Regions from separate parts of the Streptomyces albidicamelliae genome, predicted to be linked through region 1. Evidence: riboswitches for the same ligand, from Rfam matches in the RefSeq annotation. Region 1 holds a riboswitch; the other holds the start of a gene.
What was found. A riboswitch is a leader RNA that binds a small molecule or an ion and turns the genes downstream of it on or off. The one in region 1 is predicted to bind ZMP and ZTP.
Positions count from the first base shown of each region.

Region 2: it holds a riboswitch for ZMP and ZTP, as region 1 does, so the genes downstream of both, N8I86_RS33415 (bifunctional 5,10-methylenetetrahydrofolate dehydrogenase/5,10-methenyltetrahydrofolate cyclohydrolase) here and N8I86_RS23440 (glycine hydroxymethyltransferase) in region 1, are expected to answer to the same signal.

Region 1 is NZ_CP106795.1:5,088,888-5,104,020, reverse strand. It holds gene N8I86_RS23455 (decaprenylphospho-beta-D-erythro-pentofuranosid-2-ulose 2-reductase) at 1-39, shown strand, start outside; gene N8I86_RS23450 (2'-5' RNA ligase family protein) at 110-694, opposite strand; gene trpS (tryptophan--tRNA ligase) at 843-1,856, opposite strand; gene N8I86_RS23440 (glycine hydroxymethyltransferase) at 2,026-3,474, opposite strand; ZMP/ZTP riboswitch at 3,506-3,595, opposite strand; gene N8I86_RS23435 (nuclear transport factor 2 family protein) at 3,693-4,190, opposite strand; gene N8I86_RS23430 (TetR/AcrR family transcriptional regulator) at 4,242-4,817, shown strand; gene N8I86_RS23425 (glutathionylspermidine synthase family protein) at 4,861-6,045, opposite strand; gene N8I86_RS23420 (hypothetical protein) at 6,060-6,413, opposite strand; partial or broken gene N8I86_RS23415 (DMT family transporter) at 6,546-7,393, shown strand; partial or broken gene pdxR (MocR-like pyridoxine biosynthesis transcription factor PdxR) at 7,410-8,832, opposite strand; gene N8I86_RS23405 (carboxymuconolactone decarboxylase family protein) at 8,880-9,380, shown strand; gene N8I86_RS23400 (isocitrate lyase/PEP mutase family protein) at 9,377-10,138, shown strand; gene N8I86_RS23395 (ABC transporter substrate-binding protein) at 10,145-11,113, opposite strand; gene N8I86_RS23390 (ABC transporter permease) at 11,115-13,052, opposite strand; gene N8I86_RS23385 (quaternary amine ABC transporter ATP-binding protein) at 13,052-14,311, opposite strand; gene N8I86_RS23380 (GMC family oxidoreductase) at 14,308-15,133, opposite strand, start outside.
Region 2 is NZ_CP106795.1:7,363,853-7,378,985, reverse strand. It holds gene N8I86_RS33455 (pyridoxal phosphate-dependent decarboxylase family protein) at 1-1,304, shown strand, start outside; gene N8I86_RS33450 (SDR family NAD(P)-dependent oxidoreductase) at 1,326-2,117, opposite strand; gene N8I86_RS33445 (SDR family oxidoreductase) at 2,176-3,090, opposite strand; gene N8I86_RS33440 (MBL fold metallo-hydrolase) at 3,176-3,805, opposite strand; gene N8I86_RS33435 (S-(hydroxymethyl)mycothiol dehydrogenase) at 3,805-4,893, opposite strand; gene N8I86_RS33430 (hypothetical protein) at 5,131-5,436, opposite strand; gene N8I86_RS33425 (nuclear transport factor 2 family protein) at 5,609-5,974, shown strand; gene N8I86_RS33420 (hypothetical protein) at 5,987-6,223, shown strand; ZMP/ZTP riboswitch at 6,263-6,343, shown strand; gene N8I86_RS33415 (bifunctional 5,10-methylenetetrahydrofolate dehydrogenase/5,10-methenyltetrahydrofolate cyclohydrolase) at 6,370-7,218, shown strand; gene N8I86_RS33410 (CU044_5270 family protein) at 7,219-8,481, opposite strand; gene N8I86_RS33405 (RNA polymerase sigma factor) at 8,474-9,061, opposite strand; gene ctaD (aa3-type cytochrome oxidase subunit I) at 9,111-10,793, shown strand; gene N8I86_RS33395 (hypothetical protein) at 10,790-11,140, shown strand; gene N8I86_RS33390 (glycosyltransferase) at 11,237-12,481, shown strand; gene N8I86_RS33385 (alcohol dehydrogenase) at 12,468-13,496, opposite strand; gene N8I86_RS33380 (TetR/AcrR family transcriptional regulator) at 13,666-14,328, opposite strand; gene N8I86_RS33375 (YncE family protein) at 14,471-15,133, shown strand, end outside.

The DNA.
Region 1 (15,133 bases):
CACGCCCGGCGCTCGCTGTTCCGCCGGCTGCCGCTGTAGTCACCCGGGAGAGGGACGCGCCGACGGCGGCCGGGCCCCCCGCGGGGAGTACGGCCGGTCCGCGGGCGGGCTAGCGGCTGGCGATCGACCCGCGTCCGACGTCGGCGTGGCCCGCCTGCGGGGGCACCACGGAACTGCCGAAGGCGTACTCCCGCAGCTTGCGCCAGACCCCGTCGGCGCCCTGCTCGTAGAGCGCGAACCCGGTGCAGGGCCACTCGGCCTCGAAGCCCGCCAGTTCCTCGAAGGCGCGGTCCATCGCCGCGTCGTCGATGCCGTGCGCGACCGTGACGTGCGGGTGGTACGGGAACTGCAGCTCGCGCGCGACGGGCCCGGAGGCGTCGCGCACCCGCTGCTGGAGCCAGGTACAGTCCTCGGCGCCCTGGACGATCCGGACGTAGACGACCGGGGACAGGGGACGGAACGTGCCCGTGCCGGACAGCCGCATCGGGAAAGGCCGGCCGGCCGCGGCGACCGCCGTGAGGTGCGCGTCGACGGCCGGCAGAGCGGTCGCGTCGACCTCGGTCGGCGGCAGCAGCGTGACGTGCGTGGGGATGCCGTGAGCAGCGGCGTCGCCGAAGCCCGCGCGCCGCTCCTGGAGCAGGCTGCCGTGAGGCTCCGGGACCGCGATCGACACGCCGATCGTTACGGTCCCCACGTCGTCTCCTGTCGTCGCGTCTGTTGTGTTCTCAGTCGTCCGGCTATCGACTGTAAGGCCATGACCGTCCTGTGGGCAGGCGCAGCGGAAGTGATGTGCAGCGCTCCGCCCGTGCGGACGTGTGTGCGGTCGTACGCCTCGGTGGCGTTCAGTGCTTCGCCGGCAGGAAGCCCACCCGCTCGTACGCCTGCGCCAGGGTCTCCGCGGCGACCGCGCGGGCCTTCTCCGCGCCCTTGGCGAGGATCGAGTCGAGGGTCTCGGCGTCGTCCAGGTACTGCTGGGTGCGCTCGCGGAAGGGCGTCACGAACTCGACCATGACCTCGGCGAGGTCGGTCTTGAGCGCGCCGTACATCTTGCCCTCGTAGTCCTGCTCCAGCTCGGCGATCGTCCGGCCGGTGAGCGTGGAGTAGATGGTGAGGAGGTTCGACACGCCCGGCTTGTGCTCGGCGTCGTAGCGGATCACGGTGTCCGTGTCCGTGACCGCGCTCTTGACCTTCTTCGCCGTCGCCTTCGGCTCGTCGAGGAGGTTGATGAGGCCCTTCGGCGTGGACGCCGACTTGCTCATCTTGATCGACGGGTCCTGCAGGTCGTAGATCTTCGCCGTCTCCTTGAGGATGTACGGCTTCGGGACGGTGAAGCTGTGGCCGAAACGGCCGTTGAACCGCTCGGCGAGGTCGCGGGTCAGCTCGATGTGCTGGCGCTGGTCCTCGCCGACCGGCACCTCGTTGGCCTGGTACAGCAGGATGTCCGCGACCTGCAGGATCGGGTACGTGAACAGGCCGACGGAGGCCCGGTCGGCGCCCTGCTTGGCGGACTTGTCCTTGAACTGGGTCATGCGGGAGGCCTCGCCGAAGCCGGTGAGGCAGTTCATGACCCAGGCGAGCTGGGCGTGCTCGGGGACATGGCTCTGCACGAAGAGGGTGCAGCGGTCCGGGTCGAGGCCGGCGGCCAGCAGCTGGGCGGCGGCGAGCCGGGTGTTGGCGCGCAGCTGGGCCGGGTCCTGGGGAACCGTGATCGCGTGCAGGTCTACGACCATGTAGAACGCGTCGTGGGTCTCCTGCAGGGCCACCCACTGGCGGACGGCGCCGAGGTAGTTGCCGAGGTGGAACGAGCCTGCGGTGGGCTGGATTCCGGAGAGCACGCGGGGTCGGTCAGTGGCCATGTCCACCATTCTCTCAGGTGTCGGGGCCCGGTTCGGAACTGGTCGGGAACAGCGGGCCGTCGTGAAGGGCGTGCCGCGCCGGCGCCCGCCCTCGGTCCCGGAGCCGACGCGCCGCGCGGCGGCCCGGCGCAGTGCCGGACCGCCGCGAGGGGAGCGGGGAGGTGCCTCGTCAGCCGAGGTCGATCTCCGGGTAGAGCGGGAAGCCGGCCACCAGGTCGGTCGCCCGGCGGGAGATCTCGTCCGCGACCTTGGGGTCGAGGACGTGCTGGGCCTTGGACGGGGCGCCCTTGCTGGTGGTGCCCGGCTCGGTGGTGGTCAGGACCCGGTCGATGAGACCGGCGACCTCGTCCATCTCCGCGGTGCCGAGGCCACGGGTGGTCAGGGCGGGGGTGCCGATGCGGATGCCGGAGGTGTACCAGGCGCCGTTGGGGTCGGCGGGGATGGCGTTGCGGTTGGTGACGATGCCCGAGTCCAGGAGGGCGGCCTCGGCCTGACGGCCGGTGAGGCCGTAGGAGCCGGCCACGTCGATGAGGTTGAGGTGGTTGTCCGTGCCGCCGGTCACCAGGGTGGCGCCGCGCCGCATGAGGCCCTGGGCCAGGGCGCGGGAGTTGTCGACGATGCGCTGGGCGTAGTCCTGGAAGGCGGGCTGCCGGGCCTCGGCGAGCGCGACCGCCTTGGCGGCCATGACGTGCGGCAGCGGACCGCCGAGCACCATCGGGCAGCCCCGGTCGACCTGGTCCTTGAGGGAGTCGTCGCACAGGACCATGCCGCCGCGCGGGCCGCGCAGCGACTTGTGGGTGGTGGTGGTGACGATCTGGGCGTGCGGGACCGGGTCGAAATCGCCGATGAGGACCTTGCCGGCGACGAGACCCGCGAAGTGGGCCATGTCGACCATCAGGGTCGCCCCGACCTCGTCGGCGATCTCGCGCATGATCCGGAAGTTCACGAGCCGCGGGTAGGCCGAGTAACCGGCGACGATGATCAGCGGCTTGAACTCGCGGGCCTGGGCGCGCAGGGCCTCGTAGTCGATGAGGCCGGTGGCCGGGTCGGTGCCGTAGGAGCGCTGGTCGAACATCTTGCCGGAGATGTTCGGGCGGAAGCCGTGGGTGAGGTGGCCGCCGGCGTCCAGGGACATGCCGAGCATGCGCTGGTTGCCGAAGGCCTGGCGCAGTTCGGCCCAGTCGGCCTCGCTGAGGTCGTTGACCTGGCGGACGCCGGTCTTCTCCAGGAAGGGCGCCTCGACCCGGTCGGCGAGGACGGCCCAGAAGGCGACGAGGTTGGCGTCGATGCCGGAGTGCGGCTGGACGTAGGCGTGCCGGGCGCCGAAGAGCTCCCGGGCGTGCTCGGCGGCCAGGGCCTCCACGGTGTCGACGTTGCGGCAGCCGGCGTAGAAGCGGCGGCCGACGGTGCCCTCGGCGTACTTGTCGCTGAACCAGTTGCCCATCGCGAGGAGGGTCGCCGGGGAGGCGTAGTTCTCGGAGGCGATGAGCTTGAGCATCGCGCGCTGGTCGACGACCTCCTGGCCGATGGCGTCGGCGACCCGCGGCTCGACGGCGCGGACGACGTCGAGAGCGGCGCGGAAGGCGGTGGACTCGGTGGAGAGATGCTGCTCTGGCATGGGGACCTCCGGACGTGGCGTTCGGCGTGTTCGGTTCGGCCCAGGCGCACGGCACTCATTCGTGCTCGGGCCGCTCCCCGATGGTCGGTCCCATCCCAGCGCGCCAGTCACGGCCCGCTGATCAGCCTACCCGGCGGGCCGGAGCCGTGAGATCCCGCGTCCACCATGCGAGCGAGCGCGGGAGGGCGGCGGGCGACGCGTCCGCAAGGGCCGTGAGGTCAGTGCAGCGGGAGGTCGGTGCCGTGCTCCGCGGCGGGGCGGGGACCGAAGATGCGCCGGTCGGACTCGCGGATCGGCACGTCGTTGATGCCGGCCTCGCGGCGGCGCATCAGGCCGTGCTCGTCGAACTCCCACAGTTCGTTGCCGTAGGAGCGCCACCACTGCCCGTCGGCGTCGTGGCACTCGTACTGGAAGCGGACGGCGATCCGGTCGTCGTGGAAGCTCCACAGGCTCTTGCGCAGGGCGTAGTCGAGTTCGCGCTCCCACTTCCCGGTCAGGAAGGCGACGATCTCCTCGCGGCCGGTGAGGAACCGGTCCCGGTTCCGCCAGACCGAGTCCGGCGTGTACGCCTGGGCCACCCGGTGGGGGTCGCGGGTGTTCCAGGCGTCCTCGGCCGCCTGCACCTTCCGGCGGGCGGTCTCCTCGGTGAACGGCGGGACGGGCGGACGGTCTTCGGGCACGGCGGCCTCCTCAGGTCGAGAACGAACGTTCTCCATCGATGCGGCTAACCTAGAGAACGACCGTTCTCATAGTCAAGGAGCACGCCGATGCCCGCCCCGATCACCGAGGAACAGACCCGCCTGGACCGGGCGGCGCTCCTGGACGCGGCGGAGGCGCTGTTCTACGCGCACGGCATCCAGGCCGTCGGGATGGACCGGGTCCGCGAGGCGTCCGGACTGCCCCTGAAGCGGATCTACCGGCTGTTCGCGACCAAGGAGGACCTCGTGGTCGCCGTGCTCCGGCGGCGCGACCGGCGCTGGCGCGAGAGCCTGACCGCCCATGTGGAGGGTGTCCGGGACCCGCGGGAGCGGGTGCTCGCGGTCTTCGACTGGCTCGCCGGATGGTTCGGCGAGCCCGGCTTCCGCGGCTGCGCCTGGATCAACGCCTTCGGCGAGCTCGGCTCGTCGTCCGAGCCGGTGCTGGCCGAGGTGCGGTCCCACAAGCAGGCCTTCCACGACCAGCTCGCGGCCTGGGTGCGGGCCACCGGGGTGCCGGTGGCCGAGCCGGTGTTCCTGCTCGCCGAGGGCGCCGTCGTCACGGCCGGGCTCAGCGGCGATCCCTCGCCCGCGGCGCACGCCCGCACGGCCGTCGAGTCGCTGCTCGCGAGCGGCGGAACCCGCTGAGACCCCCCGGCGGGGGCCGTCGCCCGGCGCCGGTCCCGGTGCGCTAGAGGATCACGTGGGGCAGGAAGCGGGCGTACTCGTCGGTGATCAGGCCCGAGGACTCGCGGATCCCGAGGCCGGCCGACTCATCGCGGACGACCCAGGCGCCGAGGACCACGTGGTTGCCGTCGAAGGCGGGCAGCGGGGCCAGCTGCTGGTAGCAGCAGGGTTCGTCGCGGAGCACCGCGGGCGCGCCGGGCGGGTGCACGGTGACGCCCTCGCCCTCGCGGCCCAGGAGGGGCTTGGAGACGTAACCGGCCGGCCCGGCCAGCTCGCGCGGGCCGTCGAGGTAGGCGGGGAGGAGGTTGGGGTGGCCGGGGTACAGCTCCCAGAGGACCGCCAGGAGCGCCTTGTTGCTCAGGAGCATCTTCCAGGCCGGTTCGATCCACAGGGTGCTGCCGGTGCCGCCGCCGTTGTCGAGGGTGTCCAGCACGTGCCCGCCGAAGGCGTCCGTGGTGAGCCACTCCCAGGGGTAGAGCTTGAAGATGCCCCGGATGAAGCGGAGCCGGTTGTCGACGAAGCGGCCGGCGAGGGTGTCCCAGCCGATCTCCTCCATGGAGATCCAGTCGGTGTCCAGGCCGGCCTGCTCGGCGGTCTCCTTGAGGTAGGCGACCGTCATCAGGTCCTCGCCGAGTTCGTCGGCGCAGGAGTGCGCGAAGTGCAGGGGGCTGCCGGGCGGCAGCAGCGCGGCCTGCGCGCGCCAGGCGTCGACGAGGCGTTCGTGCAGGGAGTTCCACTGGTCGGCGCCGGGGAACCGGTCCTCCATCCAGAACCACTGGGGCGAGGCGGCCTCCACCAGGGAGGTCGGGGTGTCGGCGTTGTACTCCAGCAGCTTCGCCGGTCCCGTGCCGTCGTAGCGGAGGTCGAACCTGCCGTACAGGGAGGGGAGTTCGGCACGGCGGTGCCAGGCCTCGGTGACCGCGGCGGCCACGCGCGGGTCGGTGATGCCGAGGTCCCCGAGGCGGTCCTTCGCCACGATGTGCCCGGCGGCCGCCAGGCACATGCCGTGCAGTTCCTCGACGGTCTCCTCCAGGGCCTCGACCTCGTCGAGGGTGAAGACGTAGTAGGCGCTCTCGTCCCAGTAGGGGCGCAGCGAGCCGTCGGGGTGACGGGTGAGCGGATAGACGAGTCCCTGCTCCTCGACGGTCCGCTGCCAGCCGGGGCGGGGTTCGATCGTGCGGCGTTCCATCTCCTGTGCCCGGCTCAGCCGCCGGAGCCGCCCTTGCCGCCCCCGAAGCCCCCGCGGTGGACACCGCCGCCCGAGCCGCCGCCCGAGCCCTTGCCGGGCTTGGTGAAGGAGCCGTCGCCCACGAACGAGCCCTTCTTCGTGCCGCCGTAGTACCAGGTGCCGTGCGAGGAGGACTTGGTGGACTTGCAGTTCTTGTCGGAGACGACCTTGTAGCCCTTGCCGTACGTGTAACTGTCGCGGTCCACGCAGCGCTTGTCCGGGTCCGAGGAGGAGCAGGCGGTCAGGGCGGTCGCCAGCAGGCCCATGCCGCCGAGGACGACCGTGCCGGACCGCAGCCGCCGGCGCGTGCGTGGCTGTGCTGTGCTCATGTCTTCGTCTCCCCCGTGTGTCGGCCGGCCGATGCCGGTCTCGCTGCGGGCCAGCCTAGGCACCGGTGGCACCGGCAGGGCAGGGGGCCCCGCGAATTCCCGCTCCCCTAGAGTCGCTTCGTGCTGTTTGGAATGGTGTGCGCCCTCGGCGCGGCGGTCTGCTTCGGTACCGCGACGGTGTTGCAGGCGGTGGCCGCGCGGGAGGCGGCCGCCGCGGGGACGGCGGCGGGGACGCGGCGCTGCTGCTGCGGGCGCTGCGGCAGTGGCGGTACATCGCCGGGCTGGCGCTGGACGGTCTGGGCTTCCTGCTCCAGATCGCGGCGCTGCGGTCCGTGCCGATCTACACGGTGGGCGCGGCGCTGGCGGCGAGCCTCGCGGTGACCGCCGTGGTGGCGGCGCGGCTGCTGCGGGTGCGGCTGAGCGGGCTGGAGTGGGCCGCCGTGGGGGTGGTGTGCGCGGGTCTGGCGATGCTCGGGCTGGCCTCGGGCACCGAGGGCGAGGAGCAGGGCCCGAACTGGCTGCCGTACGCGATGGTGGCGGCCGCGGTCGGTGTGCTGCTGCTCGGCGCGGTCGGCGGGCGGCTGACCGGCCGGACCCGGGCGCTGCTCCTCGGACTGGGCGCCGGGTTGGGGTTCGGGGTGGTGGAGGTGTCGGTACGGCTGATCGACTCGCTACGTCCGGCGGACCTGTTCACCGACCCGGCGGCGTACGCCCTGCTGATCGGTGGCGGTGCCGCCTTCCTGCTGCTCACCTCCGCCCTGCAGCGGGGCTCGGTGACGACGGCCACGGCCGGCATGGTGATCGGCGAGACGGTCGGCCCGGCGGCGGTCGGCGTGGTGTGGCTCGGCGACCGCACCCGGGAGGGTCTGGCCTGGCTGGCGGTCCTGGGCTTCATGGTGGCGGTGGCGGGCGCGCTGCTGCTGGCGCGGTTCGGCGAGGCACCCGCGGCGGAGGGCGCCCCGCGGCCGGACGAGGCCTGAGCGGGTCCGGCGACGGCTACGGCAGCACCCGGCACAGGGCCTCCAGAGCGGCCCCCCACGCGCTGTCCGGCGGGGTGCCGTAGCCCACGACCAGCGCGTCCAGGTGTTCGGTGACGGCCTGCGGATGGCGGTGATGGGCCAGGCCGTGCAGGGCCAGTCCCTGCCAGAGGGCGGCCTGGACCACCGACTGCTCCGTGCCCGGCGGCAGTCGCAGCACCGCGTGCAGGCCGGCCGCGATCCCGGTCACCCGCACGTCGGGCGCGTGCTCGGCCACCGCCGCGGCCAGGGCGTCGCGGCGGCGCCGGTACCGCAGCCGCGAGGAGCGGACGTGGCGGTCGTAGGCGCCGGAGGAGATGAACTCGGCGAGGGTGAGCTGTTCCAGCACGCCCACCGTGTCGGTGCCGCCCTTCGCCGCGGCCGCCTCCTCGGCCAGGGACGGCGGCAGCACCATCCAGCCCAGCCGCAGTCCGGGCGCGAGGGACTTGCTGGCGGTGCCGAGGTGGACGACCCGCTCGGGATCGAGTCCCTGGAGCGCGCCGACCGGCTGGCGGTCGTAGCGGAACTCGCCGTCGTAGTCGTCCTCCAGGACCAGTCCGCCGGTGCGCCGTGCCCGGTCCACGACGGCGGCCCGGCGGTCGGGGTGCAGGGCCGTGCCCATCGGGAACTGGTGGGCGGGAGTCAGCAGCACCGCCCCGGCGTCGCCCCACGGCTCCGGGTCCGTGCCGAGCGCGTCGTACGGCAGCGCGGGGGTCGCGAGGCCCGCGTCCCGCAGGAGCCGCCGGTGCGGGGCGAGGCCGTACGACTCGACCGCCACCGCCCGCACGCCGCGGGCCCGCAGCACCCGGCCGAGGACGGTCAGGGCGTGCGAGAAGCCCGCGGTGATCAGCACGCTGTCCGGGTCGGCGCGGACCCCCGGGCGCGGGCGAGGTAACCGGCGAGTGCGGTGCGCAGCTCGGGCCGGCCGCGCGGGTCGCCGTAGCCGAGCGCGTGGTAGGGGGCGGTGTTCAGGGCGCGGCGGGCGGCCTTGAGCCACTCGGCGCGCGGGAAGGCGGCGAGGTCGGGGGTGCCGGGGACGAGGTCGTGGGTGGGGCGGCCGGGGTCCCGGCGCCGGGCTGCCGTCGGTCCGGCGGCCGGTCCCGGGGCGTGCGGCGCGGCGCGGCGGACGGGGCGGGCGCTCCCGCGGCCACCCGGGTGCCGGAGCCCTGCCGGGCGGTGAGCCAGCCCTCCGCGACCAGGTCGGCGTAGGCCTCGGCGACGGTGTTGCGGGCGATGCCGAGGTCGGCGGCGAGGGACCGGGAGGAGGGCAGCCGGGTGCCGGGGGCCAGGCGGCCGGTGCGGACGGCGTCCCGCAGCGCGTCGGTCAGGCCCCGGCGCAGGCCGCCCGGACCGGCCGGTTCGAGGTGCAGGTCGACGCCCGAAGTGGCCCACGTTCTCGCCATGGAAATGGACCATACTCCTGGGCTGCCCGGCTCCTAGGGTCGAGGGCATGAGCACTGCACAGGAAACCGTCGAGTACGCCACCGAGCACACCCCGCGTCTGAGCTGGGCCGAACACGCACCCGAGGTCTACAAGGCGATGGTCCGCCTGGACACCGCCGCGAAGAAGGGGCTGGATGCGAAGCTGTACGAGCTGGTGAAGATCCGCGCCTCGCAGGTCAACCACTGCGCGTTCTGCCTCGACATGCACACCAGGGACGCGCTCGCGGCCGGCGAGAGCGTCGAGCGGATCGTGCAGCTCGGCGCGTGGGAGGAGTCGCGGCACTTCTACACGGAGAAGGAGCTGGCGGCGATCGAGCTGACCGAGGCGGTCACCGTCCTGACGGAGGGCTTCGTCCCGGACGAGGTGTACGAGAAGGCGGCCAGGCACTTCGAGGAGGCCGAGCTGGCGCAGCTGATCGCCGCGATCACGGTGATCAACGCCTGGAACCGGTTCGGCGTGACCACCCGGATGGTGCCGGGCCACTACCGGCCGGGACAGCACGCGTGACGGCCGCCCCCGCCGCGGGACCCGGGAGGCCGGCCGCGCCGGGCGGGGCGGACGCGTTCCGCGCGCTGCACCGGGGGCGTGCCCCGGGCGACCCGCTGGTCCTGCCCGGGCCGTGGGACGCGGCCAGTGCCCGGGTGTTCGCGGAGGCGGGGTTCCCCGCGCTGGCCACGCCCAGTGCCGGGGTGGCCGCCTCCCTGGGGTACGCCGACGGGGCCACCCCGGCCGACGAGATGTTCGCGGCGGTCGCGCGGATCACCCGGGCCGTGGACGTGCCGGTGTCGGCGGACGTCGAGGGCGGCTACGGGCTCCGGCCCGAGGAGCTGGTGGAGCGGCTGCTGGAGGCGGGGGCCGTCGGCTGCAACCTGGAGGACTCCGCGGGGGGCGTCCTGAAGGACCCGCACGAGCACGCCGACTATCTGGCCGAGGTCCGCTCGGCCGCCGCCGGCCGGCTCTTCGTCAACGCCCGCGTGGACACCTTCGTGCACGGCGACGGCGATCCCGGGCGTGCCGTCGAGCGGGCGGCGGCGTACGTGGCGGCGGGCGCGGACTGCGTGTATCCGATCCTCGCCCCGCAGGCCGTGCTGCCGCTGCTGCGGGCCGGGATCCGGGGCCCGCTGAACGCGCTGGCCCGGCTGGACGGGAGCGGCCCCTCGCCCGCCGCGCTCGGCGAACTCGGGGCCACCCGCGTCACGTTCGGGCCGGGGTTCCAGCTGCGGGCCGCGGCCGCCCTGCGGGAGATCGCCGCGGGGGTTGGCTGAACCGGCTCAGGACAGCCACTTCTTCCACACGTCGGGGTGGCTGTCCACCCACTTCTTCGCCGCGTCCTCGGGGCTGAGCTTCTCCTGCGCGATCAGCAGCGCGACCTCGTCCTGGTCCTGGGTCGTCCACCGGAACTTCTTCAGGAAGGCCGCCGCCTTGCCGCCGGACTTCGCGAAGTCCGCGTTGAGGTACTTCTGGAGCGGGGTGTGCGGGTAGGCGCAGGCGATCTTCGCCGCGTCCGCGTCGCAGCCCTCCTTGTACGGCGGCAGCTTCACCTCCGTCATGGGGACCTTCTTGAACAGCCACTGCGGCGAGTACCAGTACGTCAGGAAGGGCTTCCTGTCCTTGGCGAACTGCTTGATCTGGGTGATCTGCGCCGCCTCGGAACCGGCGAAGACGACCTGGTAGTTCAGCTTCAGGTTCTTCACCAGCGCCTTGTCGTTGGTGACGTAGGACGGGGAGCCGTCCATCAGCTGGCCCTTGCCGCCGCTCTCCGCGGTGCGGAACAGCGAGGCGTACTTGTTCAGGTTCCGCCAGTCGGTGATGTCGGGGTGCTGCTTGACCAGGTAGGTCGGCACGTACCAGCCGATGTGGCCGGTCACCCCGAGGTCGCCGGCGTGCCGGATCGTCCTCTTGTCCTCGACGTACCGCTTCTCCTGGTCCGGGTGGCCCCAGTCCTCCAGGAGGGCGTCGACCCGGCCCTGGCTGAGGGCGTCCCAGGCGGGCACCTCGTCGACCTGGACGGTGTCGACGCGGTAGCCCAGCTTGTGTTCGAGGATGTACTGGGCGACGGCCACGTTGGCCTGGGCGCCCACCCAGGACTGCACGGACAGCGTGACGCTCTTCGCGCCCTGGGCGTTGGCGAACGGGCTGGCCTGCTTGGTCATGTCGGCGGCGCCGCAGCCGGTGGTCAGACCCAGGACCGCGAGGGCGACGGCGACCGGGCCGGTCGTACGGAATCGACGGAATCGCATGTCAGGCTCCCTTCTTCGCGCGGCGCCCGGTCGGCTGGGTCACCCGGTCGAGCATCAGGCCCAGGCAGACGATGGCGGCGCCGGCCACCAGGCCGGTCGCCAGGTCGCCCTGGGCGAGACCGAAGGCGACGTCGTAGCCGAGGGCGCCGCCGCCGACCAGACCGCCGATGATGACGACGGCGAGGACCAGGACCACGCCCTGGTTGACGGCGAGCAGCAGCGAACGCCGGGCGAGCGGGAGCTGGACCTGCCAGAGCTGCTGGCGGCCGGTCGCGCCGAGCGAGCGCGCGGACTCCAGGGCGGCCTGGTCGACCTGGCGCAGGCCCTGCGCGGTGATCCGGACGACGGCCGGCAGGGCGTAGACGACGGCCGCGGCGACGGCGGGGGCGCGGCCGACGCCGAACAGGGCGACGACCGGGATCAGGTACACGAACTGCGGCATGGTCTGGAAGACGTCCAGGACGGGGCGCAGCGCACGCTCGACGCGGTCGCTGCGGGCCGCGGCGATGCCGGTGGCGAAGCCCAGGACGAGGGTGACGGCCACGGCGGCCAGCACCTGGGAGAGGGTGTCCAGGGACGGCTCCCACACACCGAGCACCCCGATCGCGGCCATGGCGAGGACGGCGGTCAGCGCGGTGCGCCAGGTGCCGATCAGCCAGGCCAGGGCGGCCACGATCAGCAGGACCGACCACCAGGGCAGCCACTGCAGACCGGAGCGGACCGGGTCGAGGACCCAGGTGGTGAAGTGGGCCGCCCACTCGGCGGTGCCGCCGACGACGGGGACACCGGAGTACAGGTGGTCGACCATCCAGTCCTTCGCGGTGTTCACCGGACCGGCGATGTCCAGGGTGGCGCCGGCGGGCCAGTCGAGGGCGCCGAGCAGCCGGGCGGCCAGCGCGACGGCCACGGTGACGGCGAGGGCGTACGGCCAGCCGATCGTGCGGGAACGGGTGTGCCCGTCCCCGGCGGCCGCGGTGACGCGGTCCAGGACGACGGCGAGCAGCACGATCGGGATGCCGGCCGCGAGGGCCGCCCCTACGTCGACCGAGGCGAGGGCCTGGTAGACGCGGTCACCGAGACCGCCGGCGCCGATGACCGAGGCGATGACGGCCATGCCCAGCGCCATCATGATCGTCTGGTTGAGGCCGAGGAGGAGTTCCTTGCGGGCCAGCGGGATCCGGGCGGTCAGCAGCCGCTGGCGACGGGTGGCGCCGAGCGACTCCACGGCCTCCAGGACTTCGGGGTCGGCTCCGCGCAGGCCGAGCGCGGTCAGGCGGGCCATCGGCGGGGCGGCATAGACCACGGTGGCGAGGACGGCCGCGGGGACGCCGATGCCGAAGACCAGGACGACGGGGAGGAGGTAGGCGAACGCCGGGAGCACCTGCATGGTGTCCAGCACCGGGCGCAGGGCGCGGTCCAGGCGGTCGGAGAGACCGGCGGCGAGGCCCAGGAGCACGCCCACGGCCACGGAGACGAGGACCGCCACGACCATGAGTGCGAGGGTCTGCATGGTGGGGATCCACATGCCGAGGACGCCGCAGGCGAGGATCGCCGCGGCGGTGCCGGCGGCCAGCCGGACACCGGCCACGCGCCAGGCGACGAGGGCGCCGAGGACCGTCACGCCGGCCCAGCCCGCGGCGAGCAGGGTGAGGTAGACGGCGCGGACGGAGAGGACGACCGCGTTGCTGACGTACCCGAAGAAGTACAGGAACAGGGGGTGGCTGTCCCGGTTGTCGATGACCCAGTCGCTGGCGCCGGCCAGCGGCTTGGAGAGGTCGACGGTGAGGGCGTGGGGCCAGCTGGCGCCGGGCCAGTGGGTGGCCGCCCACGGGGCGAGGACCGCGGCGACGAGGGCGAGCAGGAGGAGCTTGCCCGCGGCCCGGCTTCTGAGGACGCGGGGCTTGTCGGCGCGGGAGGTGGGGACGGTGAGCGTTGCCATCAGACGGCCTCCGGACTGGTCCGGGGGCGCGGCGGTGCCGCCTGCCCGCTCTTGCCGGGGGCGCCGTCGGCGGCGGCCGCCGTCCGGGCGGCGGCGGTGTCGGCCGCCGCGGGGACGGGCTTCGCGGTGGCGTCGGCCGGGGTGGTGCCGGCGGCCGGTGCGGCCGGTGTGGCTTCCGGTGCCGTCGGTGCGGTTTCCGGTGCCGTCGTTCCCGCGACCACCGAGAGGAGGGCGTCGGAGTCCACGACGCCCAGGCAGCGGCCGTCGTCCATGACGCGGGCCGGGGCTCCGGCGCGGGCCACCGCCTCGATGGCCTCGGAGACCGTGGCCTCGGGGCGGACCGCCGGGCCGGTCCCCGGGTCGGCGCCGGACGCGGGGCGCATGGCCGTACGGACCGTCAGCACCTGTTCGCGCGGGACGTCGCGGACGAACTCGCGGACGTAGTCGTCGGCCGGGGAGCCGACGATCTCCTCGGGGGTGCCGAGCTGGACCACCCGGCCGTCGCGCATGAGGGCGATGCGGTCGCCGAGCTTCAGCGCCTCGCTCAGGTCGTGGGTGATGAAGACCATCGTGCGGCCCTCCTCGCGGTGCAGGCGGACCACCTCTTCCTGCATGTCGCGCCGGATGAGCGGGTCGAGCGCGCTGAACGGCTCGTCGAAGAGCAGCACTTCGGGGTCGACCGCGAGGGCGCGGGCGAGGCCGACGCGCTGGCGCTGGCCGCCGGAGAGCTGGCCGGGTCGGCGCTTCTCCATGCCGGCGAGGCCGACCTTGGCGACGACCTCGGCGGCCCGTTCGCGCCGCTCGGCACGGCCGACGCCCTGGATCTCCAGGCCGTAGGCGACGTTGTCGAGGACGGTGCGGTGCGGGAGCAGGCCGAAGTGCTGGAAGACCATGGCGGCGCGGTGGCGCCGCAGTTCGCGCAGGCGGGACTTGTCCATCGCGCGGACGTCCTCGCCGTCGATGGCGATCGTGCCGGCCGTCGGCTCGATCAGCCGGGTCAGACAGCGGACGAGGGTGGACTTGCCGGAGCCGGACAGGCCCATGACGACGAACACCTCGCCCTTGCGCACGTCGAAGGAGACGTCGCGCACGGCGGCGGTGCAGCCGGTGCGGGAGCGGAGCTCGGCGGGGCTCAGCCCGGTCAGTTCCGGGTCGGCGGGGACGCGGCCGGCCTTCGGGCCGAACACCTTCCACAGGCCGTCCACGGAGAAGACGGGGGCGTCGGTGGGGGGCTTGCGTGTGGGAACCGTGAGAGTCATCGGGACTCACCTCCGATCAGGTCGACGGCCTTCTCCCCGACCATGAGCACCCCGATCATCGGGTTCACGGCGGTCATCGTCGGGAAGACGGACGCGTCGGCGATGCGAATGCCGTCCAGGCCGCGGATGCGCAGCTCCGGGTCCACGACGGCGAGTTCGTCGTCGGCGGCGCCCATCCTGCAGGTGCCGGCCGGGTGGTAGACGGTGTGCGCGACCTTGCGGGCGTACTCGCTCAGTTCGGCGTCGCCCTGGACCTCGGGTCCGGGGCACACCTCGCGCTTGAGCCAGCCGGCCAGCGGCTCGCTCCGGGCGATCTCACGGGCGATGCGGATGCCGTCGACCAGGGTCCGGGCGTCGTAGTCGTCCTCGTCGGTGAAGTACCGGAAGTCCAGGGCGGGCTTCACGGCCGGGTCGGCGCTGGTGAGGTAGAGCCGGCCGCGGCTCTTCGGCTTGGGGATGTTGGGGGTCATGGAGACGCCGTACCGCGGGCGTTCGTAGCCGAGGCGCTCGGGGTTGTCGGTGAACGGGATCTGGTAGAAGTGGAACATCAGGTCGGGGCCCGCGTGTTCGGGGTCGCGGCGCACGAACAGACCGGCGTCGGAGTCCATCGCGGAGTTCTCCGGGATGGGGCCGTTCGTCTCCCAGACGATGACGGACTCGGGGTGGTCGAGCAGGTTCTCGCCGACGCCCGGCAGGTCGGCGACGACCGGGATGCCGAGCGCTTCGAGGTCCTCGCGGGGGCCGATGCCCGAGTGCAGCAGCAGGCGCGGGGAGTCGACGGCGCCGGCGCACAGCACGACCTCGTTGCGGGCCCGGATCAGC
Region 2 (15,133 bases), 2.3 Mb from region 1:
GTCTGGCCGAGCGCCCGGTCGCCGCCACCGGCCGGGCGCCCGGGCGTGCCCCGCTTCCGGCCGAGGGCGCCGGGGCCGAGGCCGCCCTGACCCGGTTCGCCGAGCGGTGGGCGCCGGGCTTCTCCGGTTCGGCCGGCCCCCGTTATCTGGGCTTCGTCACCGGCGGCGCCACCCCCGCGTCGGTCGCGGGTGACTGGCTGACGTCCGCCCTCGACCAGAACCTGTCGGGCGCGGGCGGCTCGTGGGCTGGGGAGCTGGAACGGGAGACGGTGGACTGGCTGCGCGACCTGTTCGGTCTGGGCGACGCGCACGGCGGGGCGTTCGTGACGGGCGCCACCATGTCGAACACGGTCGGCCTCGCGATCGCGCGGGAGTGGATCGGCGAGCGGCTGGGCGTGGACGTCTCCCGGCAGGGCGCGGCCGCGCTGGGCCCGGTCGACGTCTACTCCGGCAGCCCGCACTCCAGCATCACCAAGGCGATGTCCGTGCTCGGCATCGGCCGCGACCGGCTGCGCCCGGTGCCGCTGCTGCCCGGCGGCCGGGAGGCCGTCGACGTCGGCGCGCTGGAGGCCGCGCTCGCCGGGCGGGACGGCCGGCCCGCGATCGTCGTCGCCAACGCGGGCACCGTGAACACCGTCGACTTCGACGATCTGCGGGCGATCGCCGCCCTGAAGGAGCGGTACGGCTTCTGGCTGCACGTCGACGCGGCGTTCGGCGCCTTCGCCGCGCTGTCCCCCGAGCACGCCGCGCTCGTCGACGGTCTCGACGCCGCCGACTCGGTCTGCGTGGACCTGCACAAGTGGCTCAACGTGCCCTATGACGCGGCCGTGCAGTTCACCCGCCGCCCCGATCTGCAGGTGGCGGTGTTCCACAACGCCTCCCCCTACCTCGGCCTGCCCACCGGCGAGCCCGACTTCCTGCACCTGACCCCGGAGAACTCGCGGCGGCTGCGCGCCCTTCCGGCGTGGTTCTCGCTGGTTGCCTACGGCCGCGCGGGGCACCGGGAGATCGTCGAGCGGAACGTGGCGCTGGCCCGCCGCCTCGGCGCGGGCATCGACGCCCTGCCCGGTCTGCGGCTGCTGGCGCCGGTCCGGCTCAACGTCGTCTGCTTCACCCTCGCCGGGGATCCGTCGCAGGAGCGGGTCGACGCGCTGGCCCGGGCGGTCGCCGCCTCCGGGGAGGCGTACGTGACGCCCACGGTGTACGGCGGGGTGCCCGGACTGCGGGCCGCGTTCAGCAACTGGCGCACCACCCAGGCCGACACCGACCGCGTGCTGGAGGCGCTGGCGGCCGCCGCCGGGTGACGTCCGGGGCCCCGGGCGCGCTCAGGGGGTGGGCCGTACGGCGGTGCGGAAGCCGGTGTTGACCGCGGTCAGGCCGCCGTCGACGACCAGACTGGTGCCGGTGATCCAGGCGGCGTCACGGGAGGCGAGGAAGGCGACGGCCGCGGCGATGTCCTCGGGCTCGCCGACCCGGCCGAGCGGGTACAGACCGCGGACGGCGGCGAGGTCGTCGTCGCGCCCCTCCCACGCCGAGGTGCGGACCGTGCCCGGCACCACCAGGTTGACCCGCACCCCGCGGGTGGCCGCGTGCCCGGCGAGGGTCCGGGTGAGGGAGCCGAGGCCGGCCTTGGCCGCGCTGTAGCCGTGGTTGCCGAAGTCCTGCAGGCCGTTGACCGACCCGATGCTCACGATCGCCCCGCGGCCGGAGGCGGCGAGGTGGGGCAGCGCCGCCCGGCAGCAGCGGTGGGCACCGGTGAGGGTGACGTCGAGGTCGCGGGCCCAGGCGTCGTCGGGGTCGTCCTCGAACAGCGGGACGTCCGGGGTGCAGTGGGCGGCACAGTTGACCAGCACGTCGAGGGAGCCGAAGGCGGCCACGGCGCGGGCGACGGCCGCCTCCACGGAGCCGCGGTCGGCGACGTCGCAGGCATACGCCTCGACGGTGAGGCCCTGCCGGCCGAGCGCGGTGGCGGTGCGCTCGGCCTCCGGCAGGTCCCGGTCGGTGACCAGGACCCGGCCGCCCTCCTCGGCGAGCCGCCGGGCGACGGCGGCGCCGATGCCGCGGGCGGCGCCCGTGACGAGAACTCCGTGTCCCGCGAAGCGGGTGTGATCGGTCATGGGGCGACCGTACGGCCCCGGAGGGCGCCGTATCACGGGAACCGGTGGACCCCGCGGCTCACCGGTATCCGGTGACGTCGGCCGGCTTGCCCGCGTCCTGCACCTCGACCAGGTACCGCCAGGCGTCGGGGCGGCTGCCGTCGAGGTCGGTGAAGCCGTAGACCCGCGCCAGCCCGCCGCTGGAGAGCGACCGGCCGTTGAAGCGGGCCACGTCGGGGTCGGCGGCGAGCGCGGCGACGGCGCGGCCGGTGAAGCGCGGGGTCTCGGAGACCGCGAAGTGCGGTTCGCGGTCGAGGGCGTCGCGCCAGTTGTCCTCCCGGACGCCGAACGCCTCGAGCATGATCTCCGAGCGCATCCAGCCCGGTGTCAGTGCCACGGCCGTGGCGCCGCGCGGGCCGAGCTCGTGGCCGAGGGCGAAGGCCATGCGCAGCACGGAGGCCTTGGCGAGGTCGTAGAAGAAGTTCACGCGGTAGGTGTCGCGGTTGTACTCGGCGGTGCCGTCGGTGACCTCCACGACCAGTCCGCCGGGCCGGCGCAGCAGCAGCGGCAGGGCGTGGTGGCTGGTGATGGCGTGGGTCTCCACGGCGAGACGGAGCAGCCGGAGCCCGTTGTCGAGGTCGTGCTCCCAGACGGGGGTGTCCCACGCGAAGAGCTTCTCGCCGCCCCAGATGTCGTTGACGAGGACGTCGAGCCGGCCCTGCTCATCCGCGATGCGGTCCACCAGGGCCCGTACGGCGGACTTGTCCAGATGGTCGACGGGTACGGCGATGCCCCGTCCGCCGGCCGCGGTGACGAGGTCGGCGGTGTCCTCGATCGTCTCGGGGCGGTCGTACTCCGAGCGGCGGGCGCGGGTGCTGCGGCCGGTGACGTAGACGGTGGCGCCGGCCGCGCCGAGTTCGACGGCGATGCCCCGGCCCGCGCCCCGGGTCGCCCCGGCGACCAGCGCCACCTTGCCCTGTGGTTCGTCCGACATGTCCGGCCTTCCGTGCGGTGCGACTGCTGTCGTCCTCCACTGTCGCGGGAAAGCCGGACATCTCCTGTCGTCTTTTCCAGCGGGTCTAGTGACCGCGCTTGATCCACTCCTCCAGGTGGGGGGCCTCGGCGCCGATCGTGGTGGGATCGCCGTGGCCGGTGAGGACCTTGGTCTCCGGTGGCAGGGTGAGGAGGCGGTCGCGGATGGAGTCGATGATCGTCGGGAAGTGGGAGAAGGAACGTCCGGTGGCGCCCGGGCCGCCCTGGAAGAGGGTGTCGCCGGTGAAGACGGTGCCGAGGCCGGGGTCGTACAGGCAGACGGCGCCCGGCGCGTGCCCGGGAGTGTGCAGGACGGTCAGGTCCGCGCCCGCGGTCTCCAGGACCTGGCCGTCGGCGAGGTGCCGGTCGGGCTCGCGGTCCGGGTGGGTCATCCGCCACAGCGGCAGGTCGTCGGGGTGCAGCCAGATGGTGGCGCCCGTGAGGTCGGCGAGGGCGGGGGCCGCGTCGATGTGGTCGTTGTGCGCGTGGGTGCACACGATGGCGGACAGGCGCCGGTCGTCGACGGCACGGGCGATCGCCTCGGCGTCGTGGGCGGCGTCGATGACGATCACCTCCCGTTCGTCGCCGACGATCCACACGTTGTTCTCGACGTCCCAGGTGCCGCCGTCCAGGCTGAATTGGCCGGAGGTGACGAGGCGTTCGATGCGGACGGTCATCAGAGGACCACCACCGAGCGCAGCACGTCGCCCTGGTGCATCCGCTCGAACGCCTTCTCCACCTCGTCCAGTTGGATCGTCTCGGTGACGAACGCGTCCAGCGGGAGCCGGCCCTGCAGGTGCAGGTCGATGAGCATGGGGAAGTCACGGCTGGGCAGGCAGTCGCCGTACCAGGAGGACTTCAGGGAGCCGCCGCGGCCGAACACGTCGAGCAGCGGGAGTTCGAGCTTCATCTCGGGCGTCGGGACGCCGACGAGGACGACGGTGCCGGCGAGGTCGCGGGCGTAGAAGGCCTGCTTGTACGTCTCGGGGCGGCCGACGGCCTCGATGACGACGTCGGCGCCGAAGCCCCCGGTGAGTTCGCGGATCGCCTCGACCGGGTCCGTGTCGCTGGAGTTGACGGTGTGGGTGGCGCCCAGCGTGCGGGCCTTCTCCAGCTTGCGGTCGTCGATGTCCACGGCGATGATCCGGGCCGCGCCGGCCAGGTACGACCCGGCGACGGCCGCGTCGCCGACGCCACCGCAGCCGATGACGGCGACGGAGTCGCCGCGGCCGACCCCGCCGGTGTTGATGGCTGCGCCGATGCCGGCCATCACGCCGCAGCCCAGCAGTCCGGCGACGGCAGGGGAGACGGCCGGGTCGACCTTGGTGCACTGTCCGGCGGCCACCAGCGTCTTCTCGGCGAACGCGCCGATGCCGAGGGCCGGGGAGAGTTCCTGGCCGGTGGCGGCGAGCGTCATCTTCTGCGCGGCGTTGTGGGTGTTGAAGCAGTACCAGGGGCGGCCGCGCAGACAGGCCCGGCAGGCGCCGCAGACGGCACGCCAGTTGAGGACGACGAAGTCCCCGGGCGCCACGTCGGTGACGCCGTCGCCGACCGACTCCACGACACCGGCGGCCTCGTGGCCGAGCAGGAAGGGGAAGTCGTCGGAGATGCCGCCCTGCTTGTAGTGCAGGTCGGTGTGGCACACGCCGCAGGCCTGGACCTGTACGACGGCTTCGCCGGGCCCGGGGTCCGGCACCACGATCGTCTCGACCCGTACGGGCTCGTCCTTCCCCGGTGCGATCACGCCGCGTACTTCCTGCGCCATGGCCTGGCCCCTTCCTTCGACATGCCTACCCGCCGACCCTACGCGCTGTCGATCGGCGGGCGGGACGGACCACGACGACGAACGTGGATCTTTCCGGTGACCGGCTCCCGAGCGCCCCTTCCACCGGCCGCCCCGGATCACGAACCCGGGGCGGACCACCCGGCGTTCGCGCCCCCGTGCGGGCGGAAACGGCGAGGGCCGCCCCGGTCGGGACGGCCCTGCTGCCCGGGTGCGGGCTCAGTGGATGGGGATGGCCGACGCCAGGCCGAGCACGGGCGCGGCGGGGGCGAGAACCTGCTCCACCTGGTTCAGCTGGTTCAGCTCCTGGAGGTGGTTGAACGCCTGGAGCTGCTGGGAGACCCGCGGGATCTTGGCCTGGTCCTGCGCGGGCATGCCGCTGACGGCCAGCGAGTCCAGCGTGTTCACCGCGCCGAGCTTGTCGACCAGCGGGGCGCCGCCGGCCGCGTTCGCCGACGATGCGGCGAGGCCGGTGATTCCGGCGGCCAGGGCGACCGCGGCGGCGATGCGTCGTGTTGAGATCATGCCTTGAGCAACGGTTCGGGGGCCCGACCGGACACGGGCGGCGGGCCGCGCTCACCCGTGAGGCGGAGCCCCCGTTCTGCGCTTGCCGAGGCCGCCGGGCCGGAGGAGTCTCGGAGGTGAGGCCCGCGCGGCTCGTTCCTCATCGGGCCGCGGGCGCCTGAAGGAGGTCACCATGGGCACCGCGACAGGCCGCGCCTTCGACGCCGAGACGTTGCGCCGGGGCATCGAAGGGAACACCGGTAACACTCTTCTGTCCCTCTACGCCGACGACGCGGAGATCCGTATCGTCGACCACAACCACCAGCCGAGCGAGCCCACCGTGCTGCGGGGCCGGGGCCAGATCGCCGAGTTGCTGGACGACATCTACAGCCGCGACATGACGCACAAGCTGGAGCAGTGCGTCGTGCAGGGCGACCACGCCGCGTTCAGCGAGTCCTGCCAGTACGGGGACGGCACCCGGGTCATCGCCGAGTCGATGGTCACCCTGCGCGACGGCAAGATCACGAACCAGCTGCTCATCCAGGCCTGGGACGAGTAGGAACGGCCCGGCATGGCAGGCGGCGCGAGGAGGAACGCCAGGGTCCAGGTCAGCACGCGGCTGACCTGGACCCTGTCGGCGCGGGCGGTGCTCGGCCGGGTGCCCCGCACCCGCACGCGGTGGGGAGCGCCCGCCCTCACGGTGCGGCTGCCGGTGTCGACCGCCCTGGTCCGGTCGGTGCTGGCAGGCATGCGCTCACGTCCTTCGCTGCCGCGTGGCCCGAGGGGACGGCGGACCCGGCCGCGCTGAGCGACGTGCGGATCCCCTGGTCACCTGTTCGGTTACGCTGTAGCCGGCCGTGACTGGCGCTGAGGTGGAGAACCACCGGGGAGCGGCCTTCGGTGGATGCCGCGCGCCTGGGCGAGGAGAGTCGATCCAGCTCAGGAGTGTGCAGCATGACCCAGGCCCGTCTGATGGACGGTACCGCCCTCGCCCGCCGCATCGTCGAGGAGACCGCGAAGAAGGCCGCCGACCTCACCGGGCGCACGGGCAGCGCGCCGTGTCTGGCGACGGTGCTCGTCGGCGAGGACCCGGCGTCCGTGACGTACGTCCGCATGAAGCAGAACCGCTGCCGGAAGGCCGGCATCGAGTCGCGGCACGTGGCCCTGCCCGCCGCCACGACCACCGCCGAACTCGTCGCCACGCTGCGGGAGTTGTCGGCCGATCCGGGGGTGCACGGCATCCTGCTCCAGCATCCGGTGGGTGACCACGTGGACGAGCGCGCGGCGTTCGAGGCGATCGCCCCGGAGAAGGACGTCGACGGGGTCACCTTCGCCTCCTTCGCCACGATGAGCTTCGGCCTGCCCGGCTTCGTCTCCTGCACGCCCGGCGGGATCGTGCGGCTGCTCGACGAGTACGGCGTCGACCCGGCCGGGAAGCGGGCCGTGGTGGTGGGCCGCAGCGCTATCCTCGGCAAGCCGGTGGGCATGCTGCTGCTGGCCCGGGACGCCACGGTGACGTACTGCCACTCGCGCACCCGGGACCTCTCGGCGGCCGTCCGCGAGGCGGACGTCGTCGTCGCCGCCGTCGGCCGCCCCCGGCTGATCCGCGGGCAGGACGTGAAGCCCGGCGCGGTCGTGATCGACGCCGGCTACAACCCGGGGAACGTCGGCGACGTCGACTTCGACTCGGCCGTGGAGCGGGCCTCGCTGATCACGCCGGTGCCGGGCGGTGTGGGTCCGATGACGATCGCCACGCTGCTGGAGCAGACCGTCGACGCCGCCGCCCGGCAGCTCGGGGTGTGATCAGCGCAGCCAGGCGCTGTATCCCATGACGTCCCCGGCCTTCACCCCGTAGCCGGGGTCGTCCTCGGTGAAGGTGTCCTCCATGCCGAGGACGGCGCCGGTGCGCGGCTCCAGCACGAGCATGCGCCGGATGCCGCGGGCGTCGTGGACGTACGCGTGGCCGGAGCGGCCCAGGCGGTCGGTCACCTCGCCGACCGGGCGCAGCCCACCGGTCCGCGCGAACAGGTGGACGAGGGCCGCGGACTCGCGGGCGCCGAGGGTCCAGTGGTCGAGCAGTTCCACGGTGGCGTCGAGGAGTTCGGCGGTGCTCAGCGGGGCCGTGCTCCGGTCGGTCCGGGGGCGGACGACCTCGGTGAGGTAGGCGCTCAGGGCCGCCGCGGTGTGCGGCGGGGGCGCCTCGGGCGGGGCGTCGCTCCACATCGGCGGGTAGGTCGTCCGGCTGATCACATGGCCGTCCGCCACCTCGTGCGGCGCGTCGCCCTCGACGTCGCCCTCGTCGGTGAGGACCGGCCTGCCGGGATGCCGCGGGTCGGTCGCCACGACCAGTTCGGTGTGGGTGGCGTCCGCGTGCCAGCGCACCACGCGCTCCTCGGGGAGGGTGACGGGGGGCTTGCCGTCGCTCATGCCGAGGCTCCACGACTGCACGTGCGTCCCCCTGCGCAGACGCGGCGAACCGCCCGAGGCGGCGGCGTCGGCGAGGGCGGTCAGGTCCGTCAGGGGCACGGGCGCGGACTGGGTGCGGACGGTCAGCGGGCGGGGCGCGGCGACGGCCCGCGGGGTGCCCGCGCCGCCGAGCACGGCGTCGAGGGCGACGGCGAGGACGACGGCGGTGGCGGCGAGGCCCCAGACCAGCCGGGCGCGCCGAGTACGGCCGGGAGGCGGCGGAAGCAGCCGGCGCCGGGCACGCGGGGGACGGCGGGAGGGTGCAGTCAGCAGCCGGGCCCACGGGCGCCGGGAACGGCCGAAAAGTGCCGCAAGCAGCCGGACCCACGGGCGTGCAAGCCGGCCGGAAGGTGCAGGTAGCAGCCGGGCCCACGGGCGCCGGGAACGGCCGAAAAGTGCCGCAAGCAGCTGGGCCCACGGCTGCGCAAGCCGGCCGGACGATGCCGGAAGCGACCGGCGCCGGCGTCGGCCCGCGTGCTCCTCGGTCATCAGTCGCGTGAGCCGCCGCTCGGCGGGATCGTCGAGCGGCCCGTCGCCGAAGCGGGGGTGGTCGGCCGGCACCGGGTCGGCGCGGCGGAGGAGTTCGAGTTCGTCAGCCATGTCCGTGGTCCTTGCACAGGGTCGCGTCGGCGGGGACGGGAGCCGGCGGCGGCCGGTCTTCGGCCGGGGCGGACGGGGCGGGGCCCAGCCGGTCGATCTCGGTCCGGAGCCGGCGCCGTGCCCGGTGCAGGCGCATCGTCGCCGCGCGCCTGCCGCAGCCGAGGGCGACCGCGATCTCCTCGGCACCGAGTTCCTCCCAGGCGGCCAGCCGGAGTATCTCCCGGTCGGCCGGGGACAGCCGGTCCAGGGCCTCGTGCACCCAGGCGCCCGGGGCCTCGGCGTCGGGGCTGTCCACGACGTGCCGGCCGTGCGCGGCCTCGTCGTTGCCGAGCCGGTCCACCAGCCGGCGCCGCCGCCCGTAGCCGCGTACCGCGTTCGCCAGGCAGTTGCGGGCGACCCCGTACAGCCAGGGCAGCGGCGAGGCCGGCAGGTCGGCCCGGCGCCGCCAGGCGACCGTGAACACCTCCGCCACCACTTCCTCCACCTCGCCGGTCCGCCCCGGAAGCCGCCTCGCGACATAGCGGCTGACCGCCCAGTAGTGCTCGCGATAGGCAGCGGCGAAGATCTCGTCGTTGCTCATGTTCGGTTCGTGTCCGGCACGGCCCGGATCGTCACACCCTTCTTCCGTGATGCTCCTCGCGTCGCCCGAGTGTGACGCGTGGGGCGGGCGCGGACACAGGCGGGGCGTGAAGAGGATCCAAGACACCAGGGCCGTACAGTGGCTCACCACCACCGATCACAAGACGATCGGGACGCTCTACTTGGTCACCGCGTTCGGGTTCTTCCTGTTCGGTGGTGTGCTGGCGCTGTTCATGCGCGCCGAGCTGGCCCGGCCGGGCCTGCAGATCATGTCGAACGAGCAGTTCAACCAGGCGTTCACGATGCACGGCACCGTGATGCTGCTGATGTTCGCGACGCCGCTGTTCGCCGGTTTCGCCAACTGGATCATGCCGCTGCAGATCGGCGCGCCCGACGTGGCGTTCCCGCGGCTGAACATGTTCGCCTACTGGCTCTACCTGTTCGGCTCGCTCACCGCCGTGAGCGGCTTCCTCACCCCGCAGGGTGCGGCGGACTTCGGCTGGTTCGCGTACGCCCCGCTGTCGGACGCGATCCGGAGCCCGGGGCTCGGCTCGGATCTGTGGATCATGGGTCTGGCCTTCTCCGGCTTCGGCACCATCCTCGGCGCGGTCAACTTCATCACCACGATCATCTGCATGCGCGCGCCGGGCATGACCATGTTCCGCATGCCGATCTTCGTGTGGAACGTGCTGCTGACGGCCGTCCTCGTGCTGCTGGCCTTCCCGGTCCTCGCGGCCGCGCTGTTCGCCCTGGAGGCGGACCGCAAGTTCGGCGCCCACGTGTTCGACGCCGCCAACGGCGGCGCCCTGCTGTGGCAACACCTCTTCTGGTTCTTCGGCCATCCAGAGGTGTACATCATCGCGCTGCCGTTCTTCGGCATCATCTCCGAGGTCATCCCGGTCTTCTCCCGCAAGCCGATGTTCGGCTACATGGGTCTGATCGCCGCGACCATCGCGATCGCCGGTCTGTCCGTGACGGTGTGGGCCCACCACATGTACGTCACCGGCGGAGTGCTGCTGCCGTTCTTCTCCTTCATGACGTTCCTCATCGCCGTACCGACCGGCGTGAAGTTCTTCAACTGGATCGGCACGATGTGGAAGGGCTCGCTGTCCTTCGAGACGCCCATGCTGTGGGTGATGGGTTTCCTCGTCACGTTCGTCTTCGGCGGGCTGACGGGCGTCATGCTCGCCTCACCGCCCATCGACTTCCACGTCTCGGACTCGTACTTCGTGGTGGCGCACTTCCACTACGTGGTGTTCGGTACGGTCGTCTTCGCGATGTTCGCCGGCTTCCACTTCTGGTGGCCGAAGATGACCGGCAGGATGCTCGACGAGCGCCTCGGCAAGCTCACGTTCTGGACGCTGTTCACCGGTTTCCACGGCACGTTCCTGGTGCAGCACTGGCTCGGTGCCGAGGGCATGCAGCGCCGGATCCCCGACTATCTGGCGGCCGAGGGGTTCACGACGCTCAACACGGTCTCCTCGGTCTTCTCGTTCCTGCTGGGTGCGTCCCTGCTGCCGTTCTTCTACAACGTGTGGCGGACGGCCCGGTACGGCGAGCGGGTGGAGACCGACGACCCGTGGGGCTACGGCCGTTCGCTGGAGTGGGCCACTTCCTGCCCGCCGCCCCGGCACAACTTCCGCACGCTCCCCCGGATCCGCAGCGAGTCCCCGGCCTTCGACCTGCACCACCCGGAGATCGCGTCCCACGAGCGGGAGTCGGCCGTCCGATGACGGCCGAGGACTGCGGCGACCGGGCGGGACCGGCCCTCGTGCGGGAGATCGAGGGCCATCTGCTGCTGGCCGCCGCACGGCAGGAGGGCCGTACGGCGGGCGCACGCCTCGCCTCCCGGCTGGGCTGGCTCACCGAAACCCAACGGGAGGATCTGCAAGCCCAGTTCGAGGCGGAGTACCTGACACTCACCCGCGCCTCCTGGCACCGCACCGCCGAACGGGCCGAGGAACTGCGCCGGGACTACGAAGCCCGCTACCGCACCCTGCGCACCCGCCTGCTGGCCTGCCTCCTGCTGGGCTGCGCGGTGCTGGCGGGGAGCGCGCTGGTGCTCGCCGCCGCCGGGTAGGCGCCCCGGCGCCCCCGTGCGCCGGTCGGCCGGCGCGTCACAGGCACTGCTCGCGCGCCGCCGGTCGCCATACTGGGACGCGTGCGGGTGGCGATCATGACGGCGGGCTCACGGGGCGACGTGGCTCCCTACACCGGGCTGGGACACCGGCTGCACCGGGCCGGGCACGAGGTCACCCTGGTCACGCACGGGCGGTTCGCGTCGCTCGTGGCGGGTTCCGGGGTCGGGTTCCACGCGCTGCCGGTCGATCCGCGGGCGGAGCTGGAGTCGGCGCGCGGCCGGGGACTGCACCGCAGCGCGAGCGGCGCCGGGAAACTGATCCGGGTCGTGGAGCTGGCGCGGCGGCTGGTCGGCCGGATGACGGACGACCTCCTCGCGGCGGCCCGCGACAGCGACGTACTGCTGCTGTCGGCCTCGGTGGCTCCGCTCGGGCACACCATCGCCGAGGGGCTGCGGCTGCCCAGCATGGGTGTCTACCTGCAACCCCTCACCGCCACCCGGGAGTTCGCGCCGGCCGTGCTCGGCGGCGGCTCCTGGGGCGGTACGGCGAACCGGGCCGCCGGGCACGGGGTGGGCCTCGCCGTGGAGCGGGTCTTCGCCGCCACGGTGCCCTCGCTGCGCTCCCGGCTGGGCCTTCCCCCGGACCGAGCCGGAGTGGCGCGGCGGACGCGGGAGCGGGTCTGGCCGGTGCACCACGGGTTCAGCCCCGTGGTGGTGCCCCGGCCGCGCGACTGGCGGGCCGGTCTGGAGGTGGGGGGCTACTGGTGGCCCTACGACACCGGGACGGAACTCCCCCGGGCCGTCGCCGAGTTCCTCGACGCCGGGCCCCCGCCGGTGTTCGTCGGACTGGGCAGCGCCACCGTGCCGGACGCCGGCCGGCTCAGTGCCCAGGTGGTCGCGGCGCTGCGGCGGGCCGGGCTGCGCGGGGTGATCCAGCGCGGCTGGGGCGGGCTCGCGGCCGACGGCGAGGACATGCTCACCATCGGCGAGGTACCGCACGCCCTGCTCTTCCCGCGGATGGCCGCCGTGGTGCACCACGCGGGCGCGGGCACGACGGCGGCGGGACTGCGGGCCGGGGTGCCTGCCGTACCGGTGCCGGTCCAGTTCGACGCGGGGTTCTGGTCCGCCCGGCTGGTGGGCCTGGGTGTCGCCCCCGGTGTCGTACCGCTGCGCCGGCTGACCGCGTCCGCCCTGGCCTCGGCCCTGGTACGGGCCACCCGGGACCCGGCGTACCGGGAGCGGGCGCGGGCGCTGGGCACCCGCGTCCGGGGCGAGGACGGCGCGGCCCCCGTGGTCGGGGCGGTGGACCGGCTGGGCGGCCGGGGCGTCAGCCGGCGGTGAGCAGCACCATCCGGAAGCGGGCCCGTCCGGCGAGCATCTTCTGGTACGCCTCGTCCGCCTCCGTCAGCGGGACGGTCTCGGTCATCGGGCGGATGCTGTGCAGGGCGCTGAAGGCCATGGTGTCCTCGACGTCCTGCGAGGTGCCGGACGGGTGGCCGCGGACCACGCGCCCGGCGAGGAGCAGCTGGGCCGGGTTGATGCCGAGCGGTGCGGTGTCCGCTCCGATGACGACCAGCTCCCCGCGCGGCGCGAGGCCGTCGGCGGTGCCCGTGATGGCCTCGGAGTTCCCGGCGGTGGCGAGCACGACGTGGGCGCCGCCCAGGGACTGCAGGGATTCGGCGACCGGGGTGCCGGAGGTGCTGTCGACGTAGTGGTGGGCGCCGAGCTGCTTGGCGAAGTCGGCCTTCTCGGCGCCGCGGGCGATCGCGATGGTCTCGAAGCCCATCGCCACCGCGTACTGCACCCCGAGGTGCCCGAGGCCTCCGATGCCGAGCACCGCGACCCGGTCGCCGGGCTGGGCGGAGCTGCGCCGCAGTCCGTTGAACGTGGTGACGCCCGCGCAGGCGAGGGGGCCGGCGTCGCTCGCCGACAGCGCTTCGGGAATCCGGGCCAGGGCGTCGACGGGCGCGACGACCTGGTCCGCGAAGCCTCCGTCGTAGGTCCAGCCGGGGACCTGGAGGTTGACGCACACGATGAAGTCGCCCTGGCGGCAGGGCGTGCAGTGGCCGCAGCTGCCGCCGAACCAGCCGACCGCCACCCGGTCGCCGACCTGGTATCCCCATGCCTGCGTGTCCTCGCCGAGCTCCTCGACGCGTCCGGCGATCTCGTGCCCGGGCACCACCGGGAACGTGACGCCGGGCAGGCCGCCGCTCACGAAGAGGGCGTCACTGTGGCAGATCCCGCAGGCCTCGACGGCGATCCGCACATGGCGGGGCCCCGGCCGCGGCACCTCGCGCTCGACCAGCTCGAAGGCGCCGTCCGCGGTCGCCACCTGCGCGACTCGGTAGGTAGTCATGTGTCTCTCCGGAGAACGGGTACGACGGCCCCCCGCACCAGCAGACCAGTTCCCGGCCGATCGCGCGCGCCGAACGGCCGGCACCCCCGCTGACCTGGGCCTGCCAGGTCCGGCACGCCTCGTCGGCATCCGCGCCGGACCAGCCGGCCGCGCCGCCCCGGCCGCGCCCTCACCCGGCCGCGGGCCGCCAGCCCTCCGGCCGGAGCATGCCCAGCAGCAGCCGCACCAGCTCGTCCACCACCTCGTCCAGGGTGGCGTCCACCCAGCCGGCGCTCCAGTCGTGCAGGAGGCCGTTGACGCTGCCGATGAAGGCCGTGGCCGCGAGGCGGTAGTCGCGCGGTGCGGCGTCCCCACGGGCCACGGCGGCGTCGGCCTCGGCGCGGATCAGGTCGATCCAGCGGGCGCGGCGCGCGAGGCGCTGCTCCTCCAGGTGCGGGCTGACCCCGATGATCTCCACGAAGGTGATGCGGATGCGGCGCGGGTCGCGGGTGACGCCCCGGGCGTAGGCGCGGAAGAGGACGGCGGCGCGCTCGGCCAGGGGCAGTCCCTCCGCCGAGGCGAGCGCGTCCAGCACGGCCTCCTCGGCCCAGTCGTTGACCTGGAGGTGGAGCGCGGCGAGGACGTCCTCCAGGCCGCGGAACTCCTCGTAGAACTGGCGCGTGGACAGTCCGGCGGCCTGGCTCAGAGCGGCGACCGTCGTGCCCCGGTAGCCGGGCGTGCCGCCGAACAGCCGCAGCGCCGCGTCGAGGAAGCGCCGCCGGCGCTCGGCCTGCCGCTCCTCGGCGGTCCTGCCGCCGTAGCGGCCCGTGGGCGTCTTGAGCCTGCCCGTCACCCTGCTCCCTCCATAGCCCCTGCGATCACCCAATCTTGTCGTGCACACATCTTGTCGAGAAGCCCCACCGCTCCTTACTTTTCGGTAAGTCGACTGTGAAAGCGCCCGTGTTCAGATTCCCCCACGAGGAAAGAGAGCAGTCATGCCTGCCTCCAGAACCCGGCACCTTTGCTCCGTGGCCGCCGCCCTCGTCCTGACCGCCGCCGGTCCCGCGGCCGCCGCCTCCGCCGCCGGCGCGGCGGCCGGCACGTCCGGCGGACTGCGCGAGGTGATGTTCGTCGGCAACAACTGGGACGGCACCGCGGACGTCATCAGGTCCACCGGCGACTACGCGAAGGTGGGCCGGATCGACGTCGTCCCGGACAAGGCCGCCCGGATGGCGGAGATCAACGCCGACCCGATCAAGTGGATCTACTTCCAGGCGATCCGCAACGGTGTCGGCGAGGGCCACGACCAGTTCGCGGACGACATGTACTCCACCCCGGACGGCCGGTCGGTCGTGGTGTCCCGGCCGAGCTTCGCCGACGTCGTCTCCCTCGACCTCGCCACGGGAAAGGTCAACTGGCGTTTCCCGGTGGCCGGTTACCGCTCCGACCACATGGCGGTCTCGCCGGACGGCACCCGGGTGGCGGTGTCCGCCTCCACCGCGAACACCGTGCACGTGCTCGACATCGACACCGGCAGGCAGCTGGGTTCGTTCGCCACCGGCGACAAGCCGCACGAGAACATCTTCTCCCGCGACGGCAAGTACATCTGGAACATGTCGATCGGGGACGTCAACACCGCCCTGGACGACCCGATCTGG